DNA from 2 places in the Tepidicaulis sp. genome. Region 1 is predicted to be linked to the other one. Evidence: riboswitches for the same ligand, from Rfam matches in the RefSeq annotation. Region 1 holds a riboswitch; the other holds the start of a gene.
What was found. Region 1 has a riboswitch for cobalamin ahead of ACOQOT_RS04430 (TonB-dependent receptor plug domain-containing protein). Riboswitches for the same ligand answer to the same signal wherever they lie in the genome.

Region 1 (4,558 bases):
AAGCGGACCTGACCTTGCAGCAGGCCGGCCAGGGCTCCGGCCCCTTCTCCTGGCAAAGGCTGCTCGAGCGCCACGAGCTCAGCCCATTCCAGCGCCGCTTTTACGGCGAAGCAGCCGATCTCGGCCTCAAGCAGGGTATTTCCTCCGCGCTTGTAAGCGCGCCCGGCATCAGCGCCGTTTATTCCGTTGCCTCCGACGAGCCGGATGTGGACTGCGAGCGGGTGCTGGCGGAAGTTCATGCCCGCACCGCCTTGCTGCATAAAGTCTTCATGGACCATCTGGCCGTGGAAATGGCCCCCGCCCAGCCGCTCACCCCGCGCGAGCAGGAAGTACTGACGCAATGGGCACGGGGCAAGACCGCTTGGGAGATTTCCCAGCTTCTCAGCGTTTCCCAGGAAACGGTGAAGTTCCATCTGAAGAACTGCTACACGAAGCTCGGCGCCTATGGCCGCATCGCCATCGTCAAAGCGCTCTATCTCGGGCTCATCACCATCGATCCGGAAGACATTCAGTTTCTCTGACCTTCCGTAACTCCTTGATATATAATCCGATTTCCAAGACCTACCCTTAAGGGGAGGTGCGGGTCCGCGCGCCCTCATGAAAGCCTTTCTCCATCAACACGGAGAGAGAGGCCCCCCATGAAAGTCGATCACTTCACCATCCTCACCGCGCATCATTTCGGCAACGCTTTCGATTCGATGCTGCGTTTGCGCCACAAGGTTTTCGTCGAGCGGGCGGGCTGGGTCATTCCCAATCTCAACCACCGCGAAGCGGACCAGTTCGACCATCCGCTCTGGACCCATTACTTCACGATTCGTGACGACAATCAGGCCGTGCGGGCCTGCGGGCGCATGGTGCGCACCGATCATCCTTACATGCTCGAAGCGCTCTGGCCGGAGCTTGCACATGGCCATGAGCTGCCGAAAAGCGCGCGCGTGGCCGAAGGCAGCCGCATGTGCGTCGACCCCGATCTGCCGAAAGGCGCGCATACCTATCACCATGCCCTGTGCACGCTGGCCGGCATGGAATGGGCCTGGGCGCACGGCATCGAGCATTTCGTTTTCGTCACTTATCCCTCCAAGGCCCGGGCGCTCGAACAGCTCGGCCTCAAACCCACCATTTACGGGCCGGCCATCCGCATCGGCGAGGAAGAGTTTCTCGCCGGGCATTACTCCACGGCGCCTTCCTCCTCGCAGCGCATTCGCGATGTGTTCGGCATCGAAGGTTCCGTGATCGACATCCACGAGTATGAAGAAGAGGTAGCAGCGTGAGCGTTCAAACCAAACCGAAACACGAAGAAGGCGCCTTGCCGCAAAACGCGGACGCGCATATCGAAGGGCTCGTCAAAGCCGTGCTTTACCTGGTGCGCTCCGGCGCCGGCCATGCCCATGACGAACGGGTGGAGACATTGCACGGCGCGCTGCTCGACGTGATTGCCGAGCATGTTCTCAAAAACCCGCAATGCCCAGCGGAGATGTCCTTGACCGCCCTGCCCGTCTCGACGCGGCGGCACTGAGAAGAAGACGCACAGGATTGAGCGAGGGGAAGCGGCGTGAGAGCGCTGCTTCCCTTCCGTTTTTTTGCGCTTTTGACAATTTGCAGCGCGCCCCTATACTCGCGCCGCGATCCGGTCCCGGATATCCGGGATAAAAGGGAACAAGGTGACGCCCGCTTCATACGGGCCATTCCTTGGCTGCCCCCGCAACTGTAAGCGGCGAGATCGGTTCCACTCACGTCACTGGGGCATCCGCCCTGGGAAGACCGGAACCGTTTTATGACCCGCAAGCCAGGAGACCTGCCGCATCGCGCGTCATCTGCCGCTGGCCGGGGTGTGCCATCGGAGCGGATCTTCCGTCGGTGACGCGGCCTTGGCATGCGGCGCGGCGGGCACTTCCCCCTCCCCATGCACGAAGCCGCGCGCGCCTTCCGGCTTTCCGTTCCCTCATCCCGTCCCTCGGCACCCTGCGGTCGGGCGGACCGTTTTATGAGGGGACTGGACTAATGGTTCATTTCAATGAGGCGCGCCGCACAGCGGCGCTATTGGGCAGCACGGCCCTTTTCACGACACTCCTTACCGGCCTTGCGCATGCGGACCGGCAGATCATCGCGCCGGAGATTCTGGTTACCGCCCCTTCGGGCCCTGCACCCATCGAGCAGGTCGGCTCTTCCGTCAGCGTCATCACCGCCGATGATATCGATCGGCGGCAATACCGCACAGTGGGCGAAGCGCTGCAAGGCGTGCCGGGGCTTCACATCGTGCAATCGGGCTCGAAAGGCTCCGTCACCAGCGTCTTTTCGCGCGGCGGCAATTCCAACCACACGCTTGTGCTTTTGAACGGGATCGAGATTAACGATCCGGGTGCCCCGGCGGGCGCTTTCGACTTTTCCACGCTGACGACAGAAAATGTCGAGCGCATCGAGGTCATCCGCGGGCCGCAGAGCGGGCTTTACGGCAGCGCGGCGCTGGGCGGCGTCATCAACATCATCACGAAAAAGGGCGAAGGCGCGCTGCGCACCAGCGTGCGGGCGGAACTCGGCTCGCTCGGCACGTTCAACACCGCGGCCCTGGCAGACGGCTCTTATGCAGGCATCGGCTATGCGCTCTCGCTCTCGCGCCAGGCAACGGACGGCAATGACATCACGCCGCAACATCTGCGCGGCGGTTTTGCCGAAGAAGAAGACGGTAACGAGAACACGGCCCTCAGCCTGCAGCTCGATACGGATTTGAGCAACACGCTCTCAGCCTTCACCTTCGGCCAATATATCAATTCCAATACGGATACGGACAATTCCCTGCCGCAGGATTTCAACGCCGTTGCCAAGAACCAGGAGATTTTCCTGAGCGGCGGGCTGAAAGGGAATTTCTATGGCGGCGCTTACCGGCCCGTTCTCACGCTTGCCTATACCGATTATACGCGCGTCATCATCGACCATCCGGATGCGGCAAACCTCAACACCAACCAGGAATCGACGAATGAAGGCACGCGCACCGTCGCCAAGCTGGAAAACTTCGTCACGCTCGGCAATCACACACTGAACCTTGCCGGTGAATACAAATACGAAGAGCTGGAAGCACGGGGTTTTCGCGATTTCGGCTTCGGCTTCGTGCAGCAACTGCGCTCCGAGGCGGATGAATACACCACCTCGTTCTGGCTGAGCGACCGGGTGAGCTTCGGCGAGCGCTTCTTTGCCTCGGCAAGCGTGCGCTATGACAATCCGGAAAATTTCGACGATGAAGTCACCTACACGCTGACGCCGGGTTACTATCATCCCGAAACCGATACGCGGCTGACGGCAAGCTACGGCACGGGCTTCAAAGTACCTTCGCTCTTCGAGCGCTATGGCTTTACGCCGAATTCCTTCGGCAATGCCTTCCGCGGCAATCCCAATCTCGAGCCGGAGGAAAGCGAAGGCTGGGAAGTCGGTCTCGAGCAGGGCTTCCTTGACGGGCGCATTCAAACGGGTATCACCTATTTCGATACCGATTATGAAAACGCTATCATCACGGTCTTCCTGCCTTCGTTCGATTCCACGACAACGAATGTGAACGAGTTCAACGCGCATGGGATCGAAAGCTTTGTCGATGTGGAAATCAGCGACACACTGTCGGCCCGCGCCGATTACACCTTCACCGTCGTCGATACTCAGCCTCTGCGCGGCGGACAGAGCCGGCGCCCGCGCCACAAAGTGCATGGCACGCTCGACTGGCAGGCGATGGAAGATGCCCGCCTCGGGCTCGCCGTTACCTGGGTCGATCTTTACCGGGATGTGGACCGGGTGAGCGGCGGTCTCATCGAAGGCGACAATTACACTGTGGTCGATCTGACGGGCTCGAAAGATATCGGCCCGCATTTCCAGGTTTTCGGCCGGGTGAACAACGCTTTCGACGCCGAATACGAGCCTGCAGACGGGTTCGCGGCGCCGGGCCGGGAATTTCTGATGGGGGTGAAAGTAACGTTCTGATCCTCTTTCCGGAGTAATGAGCGGAGAGAAAATCCGCAGAAACAGGCGACTTTTCGGGTTCTGCTCATAAGAACCCCTCGCAGCGGGGCCGGCGTTTTCAGCGCCGGCCCTTTTCTTTGATCCAGATCAAAGACCAAAAATGACGCAGGCGTCATGATTTTTTCAGGTTGAGGCACACCAAAAGCACCCACAGACCCTGAGCCTCGCAGACCGGAGGAGATTATTGATGACGCAGGCAGTACCCCACAAAGAAGCCGCTGGTCAGATCACGAAGGACAATATCTACAACACCGTAGAGCCGACCGATTTCGCCGCCATGATGGATTGCGAGCGCTATCTCGATCGTACCAGTGCCTTCGACAAGATCATCTCGGCAACCCACGACCATTTCTGGGACCCGAACGACGCGCGCTATATCGACTTTAGCGAGCCCTTCGATATCGAAAACGAATATATGGTCGACCCGACCATGACGGTGGGCTATGGCACCGCCGTCTGGGACAAGCTCGATGAAAAAGGCCGGGTGAAACTGACGAACCTGGAAACCCATTGGAGCCTGTCGAACATTCTGCACGGCGAACAGGGCGCGCTCGCC
Region 2 (4,558 bases), 320 kb from region 1:
CGGTGCGCAGCGCCCTTACCATGCCGCCTCCCGCCGTGCTTTCAGCACCAGATAGAGAAAGAACGGCGCACCCAGAAGCGCGGTGATGACGCCGAGCTTCAGCTCAAGCCCCGTCGGCGGCAGACGCACGACAATATCGGCGGCAAGGGTGAGCGCGGCGCCGGCAAGCGCGCTCGGCAGCAGGAGCCTTGCGGGACTGTGGCCGACAAGCGGACGCACGAGATGCGGCACGACAAGGCCGATAAAACCGACAACGCCCGTCACCGCCACGGCAGCACCGACGGCAAGGGCCGTGCCCAGAATGACCCGCGCCTTCACCGAAGCCGGATTGAAGCCGAGGCTCGTTGCCGTGTCTTCTCCCAGCGCATAGGCATCGAGCGCACGGGCGGTGCTTGCGATGATAAGCGCGCCGAGGCCCATGAAAGGAGCGGCGAAGAGCACATGTTCCATGGAGCGGTCGGCAAGCGAGCCCAGCATCCAGAAGACGATTTCAAGCGCGGCATAGGGGCTCGGCGCAAGGGACAGGGCAAGCGAGGTCAAAGCGCCGGCAAAAGCGGAAATGGCAACACCTGCCAGAATGAGGGTTGTCAGGCTGGGGTTGCGCCCGGCCAGCGCATAAAGAATGCCGAGTGCCAGGGCCGCCCCTGCAATGCCGCCAAGCGGCAGGCCGAGCATTCCCCCGCCAAGCGAGAAATAAAAAACACTGACCGCGCCGAGCGCCGCCCCGCTCGAGGCGCCGATGAGCCCCGGTTCCGCCAGCGGGTTTTGCAAGAGCCCCTGCAAGGCCGCACCGCAAAGCCCGAGGCTTGCCCCGATAAAGAGCCCGAGCAGCGCGCGCGGCAGGCGGATGTCATAAAGAATGACGGCGAAGGTTTCCGGATCGAGCGCATAAGCCTCGCGAAAGGCGTCGGTCAGAAACGCCCCGCCGCGGCCCATGGCGATGGAAGCGGCAAAAGCGGCGGCGACAAGCAGCGCCAAAGCGAGATTGAGCTTGAGGCCGGCGCGGGTCCCGGAACGGTTCATTGCCGCGCCTCCCTCTCAAGCGGCGCACGCGGCAGCGCGGCAAGCCGCTCTACGACACCTGCAATAAAAGGCGTGCCGCAGCTCCACATATCGGAGGGGATGGCGATGCGCGCACCTTCATGCGTCTTGTCGAAATGGCGCATGGCCGCATGATCGAGCAGCGCGCGGACAAGCGAGCGCTGCTGCAAGGCATCGGCGGAAACGATGATGTAATCGGGATCGGCGAGCAGCACCTCTTCGAGCGGCATATAGGCGCCGAGATCGTCCTTGGCACCGGAAAGATTGGCGAGCCCCACATGCTCCAGCAATTCTTTCGTCAGCCCGCCATCGCCCGCTGCAAAGCCGCGCGGGCGGTAAACGATGACACGGGCGCGCGGCGTGCTTTCTCTCCAATGCGTCCCGGCCAGCACCGCATCGAAACGGCGGACCGCCTCTTCGCCCTCGTCGACACGCCCGAGGGCCTTTGCGATGCGGCGCAGATTGGCGCGGATATCGGCGAAGGACTGCGGGTCGCTTACTTTGACCGTCTCAATGCCTAGCTTGTCGAAAAGGCCGAGCTTCAAGGGCGAGGTAAATTCATGGGCAAGCACCAAATCGGGGTGCATGGCGATCAGCTCTTCCACCTCCCCCGCATTGGCATGGAGGGTCTTTGCTTTATCGGCGACCGGCGAAAGCGAGGGATCTTGCGCGAGAAAAGAAACCGAGCGCACCGTGCCGGGCGCTGCCAGCATCAGCAGATAAATGTCGGAACAAAGATTGAGCGAGACGATCTTCTGCGGCGCGGGCGGCTGCCCTGCCCGCGCTCCAAGCGAAGCAAAGACAAGGAGCAATGCTGCCGCTATCAATCCTGACGTGAAAATCCGTGCCATATCCGCCTCGACGATGAAACCGGCGTCGCCGCAGCGGAACCCCGCATCCCCAAGCTCACCCGGCCCGGAGCGGACGACATGACGGCAGGTTTCCTGGCTTACGGGTCCGCGCCCTTGCGCCTGCCTTCCCGGCCTTTGGCCAGTGGCAATGCGGCGCGGGCTCGCCGTTCACAGTTGCGGGGACAGCTCCGGCATTCCCGGATTCCCTTTTACCCCCTCGCGGGGCACCGTCGCGGCGCAGTCTAGTGCGCGTACCGGCAAGATGCAAAAGAAGCCTGATGCCTCAAATTTGACGGGAGGAAGGCTTCCGCCGGGCCCAAGGCAAAGCTAGGCTGCCACGGCGCCAATGAAGGCCGGACGATAAGAGCGGGCATCTGAGCAATGGAAACACAGGCCACGATCGCAGCCTGGGCGGAGGAAACATTCGGACCTGTGGCAGAGCCAGCCCGCCTTGCCGAGCGGGCCATGCTGGAAATGGAGGAGCTGCGCGAGGCATTAAGCTGCGGCAGCAAAGAAGACGCGGCGCATGAAATGGCCGACATCCTCATCCTGCTTTACCGGGCGGCGGAAGAAACCGGCATCGATCTCCATCAGGCCGTGAACGAGAAAATGACGATCAACCGGGCGCGCAATTGGCGCGCGGCAGGAGACGGAACGGGCAGCCATATCGCCTAACGCTCACAGGCGATCACGCCGCCTCACGGAGCCTTTAATTGCCAATATCCCTTCTCCGAGTAGGCTTTTCGCGATTACCACGAAAGCCCGGGAGAGCTTCATGACGCCGCAAGAACGCACCCTCGTTCAAGAGTCCTTTGCCGCCGTGCGGCCGATTTCCGATCAAGCGGCCGCCATGTTTTACGACCGGCTCTTCACCATCGCACCGGAGGTTAAACCGCTCTTCAAAGGGGATATAAGCGAGCAGGGCAAGAAGCTGATGCAGATGCTCGCCGTCGCCGTGAACGGGTTGAACAATCTCGAGGCGATCCTGCCGGCCGTTCAGGAGCTCGGGCGCAAACATGTGGATTACGGCGTCACCGCCGCCCACTACCAGCCGGTCGGCGAAGCGCTGCTCTGGACGCTGGAACAGGGACTCGGCGATGCCTTCACCGCGGAAACGAAAGCGGCCTGGGAGAAAACCTACACCCTTCTCGCCGGCGCCATGATCGAGGCGGCGGAAGGCGCGAAGGCGTAAGGCCGCCGCGCCCCCGCTTTCTTCAGCCAATCAATCGAACGCTTCGTCCCAGGTGCCTTTGGTGGAGGCTTTGGAATATTCCGTTGCGCGGTTTTCGAAGAAGTTCGTGTGCTCGATGCCGTTCAGCATTTCATCCATCCAGGGCAGCGGGTTTTTTTCCACCCGGTAGATGGGCAGAAGCCCGAGCTGGGAAAGGCGCGTATTGGCGATCCAGCGGATATAGGATTTCACCTGCTCGGCCGAGAGCCCTTCCACATCGCCCGCCTCGAAAGCAAGATCGATAAAGGCGTCTTCATGGTGGATGATCGTTTCGCAGGATTTGTAAATCTCGCGCTGCAGATCTTCCGTCCAGATTTCCGGCTTTTCATCGATGAAGGTGCGGAAAAGCTTGATGACGGAATTGGTGTGCAGCGTTTCATCACGCGCCGACCATGTCACGATCTGGCCCATCCCCTTCATCTTGTTGAAGCGGGGGAAGTTCATCAAGATCGCGAAAGACGCGAAAAGCTGCACGCCCTCGGTAAAGGCGCCGAAAACGGCGAGCGTCTTGGCGATATCCTCATCCGTGCTCACGCCCCATTCCTGCATATAGTCGTATTTGTCCTTCATCTGCTTGTATTTCAGGAAGGCTTCATACTCGACTTCCGGCATGCCGATCGTGTCGAGCAAATGGGAATAGGCGGAAATATGCACCGTCTCGATATTGGAGAAGGCGGCGAGCATCATCTGCACTTCGGTCGGTTTGAAGACCTGCGAATAATGCTTCATGTAGCAATTGTTCACTTCCACATCCGCCTGCACGAAGAAGCGGAAAATCTGCGTGAGCAGATTGCGCTCGGCATCGGTCAGCGATTTCGCCCAGTCCTTCACATCGTCGGCCAGCGGCACCTCTTCCGGCAGCCAGTGAATGCGCTGCTGCGTCAGCCAGGCATCATAGGCCCAAGGATAACGGAAGGGTTTGTAGGTGGCGCGTTCTTCAAGAAGAGACATGGGATCGCTCCGGTTTAGGCTTCAGCACCAGATAAAGGGACTTGTGGCCCGGGTTTGACGCCGGGCCACAAAACGCAACTTACTGACAGGACAGGCACTCGTCGTAATCCTGCTCAGCCGGATTGATGACTTGCGGTTTCGCGGGCGCGGCATTGCCGGCGCCGTTCATCGCAAGGCGCGATTCCACAGCCACTTCCTCCAGTGTCTTGAGCGGCACTTCGGCGGCCTTGGAGGGCGGCGCCATCAGCTCGGCCACCGCGCCGCCGCCTTGCGCTTTTTCGGCGCGCTGAATGGAGAGCGAGCGGCAGTAGTAAAGCGACTTCACGCCTTTCTTCCAGGCCCGGTGGTGCAGCTGGTGCAGATCGCGCTTATGCACATCGGCGGGCAGGAAGATGTTGACCGACTGGGCCTGATCGATCATGGCCGCGCGGTCGGCGGCATGGTCGATCACCCAGCGCTGGTCGAGTTCGAAGGCGGTCTTGAA

Region 2: linked by a shared signal. The riboswitch ahead of ACOQOT_RS02930 (ABC transporter substrate-binding protein) and the one ahead of ACOQOT_RS04430 (TonB-dependent receptor plug domain-containing protein) in region 1 are both predicted to bind cobalamin.

The regions. Positions count from the first base shown of each region.
Region 1 covers NZ_OZ244942.1:939,286-943,843, reverse strand. The annotation lists gene ACOQOT_RS04445 (helix-turn-helix transcriptional regulator) at 1-521, shown strand, start outside; gene ACOQOT_RS04440 (acyl-homoserine-lactone synthase) at 639-1,271, shown strand; gene ACOQOT_RS04435 (hypothetical protein) at 1,268-1,516, shown strand; cobalamin riboswitch at 1,612-1,818, shown strand; gene ACOQOT_RS04430 (TonB-dependent receptor plug domain-containing protein) at 2,002-3,963, shown strand; gene ACOQOT_RS04425 (ferritin-like domain-containing protein) at 4,190-4,558, shown strand, end outside.
Region 2 covers NZ_OZ244942.1:621,357-625,914, reverse strand. The annotation lists gene ACOQOT_RS02940 (ABC transporter ATP-binding protein) at 1-22, opposite strand, end outside; gene ACOQOT_RS02935 (FecCD family ABC transporter permease) at 16-1,023, opposite strand; gene ACOQOT_RS02930 (ABC transporter substrate-binding protein) at 1,020-1,892, opposite strand; cobalamin riboswitch at 1,958-2,139, opposite strand; gene ACOQOT_RS02925 (dATP/dGTP pyrophosphohydrolase domain-containing protein) at 2,274-2,567, shown strand; gene ACOQOT_RS02920 (globin family protein) at 2,668-3,084, shown strand; gene ACOQOT_RS02915 (ribonucleotide-diphosphate reductase subunit beta) at 3,115-4,074, opposite strand; gene ACOQOT_RS02910 (ribonucleoside-diphosphate reductase subunit alpha) at 4,154-4,558, opposite strand, start outside.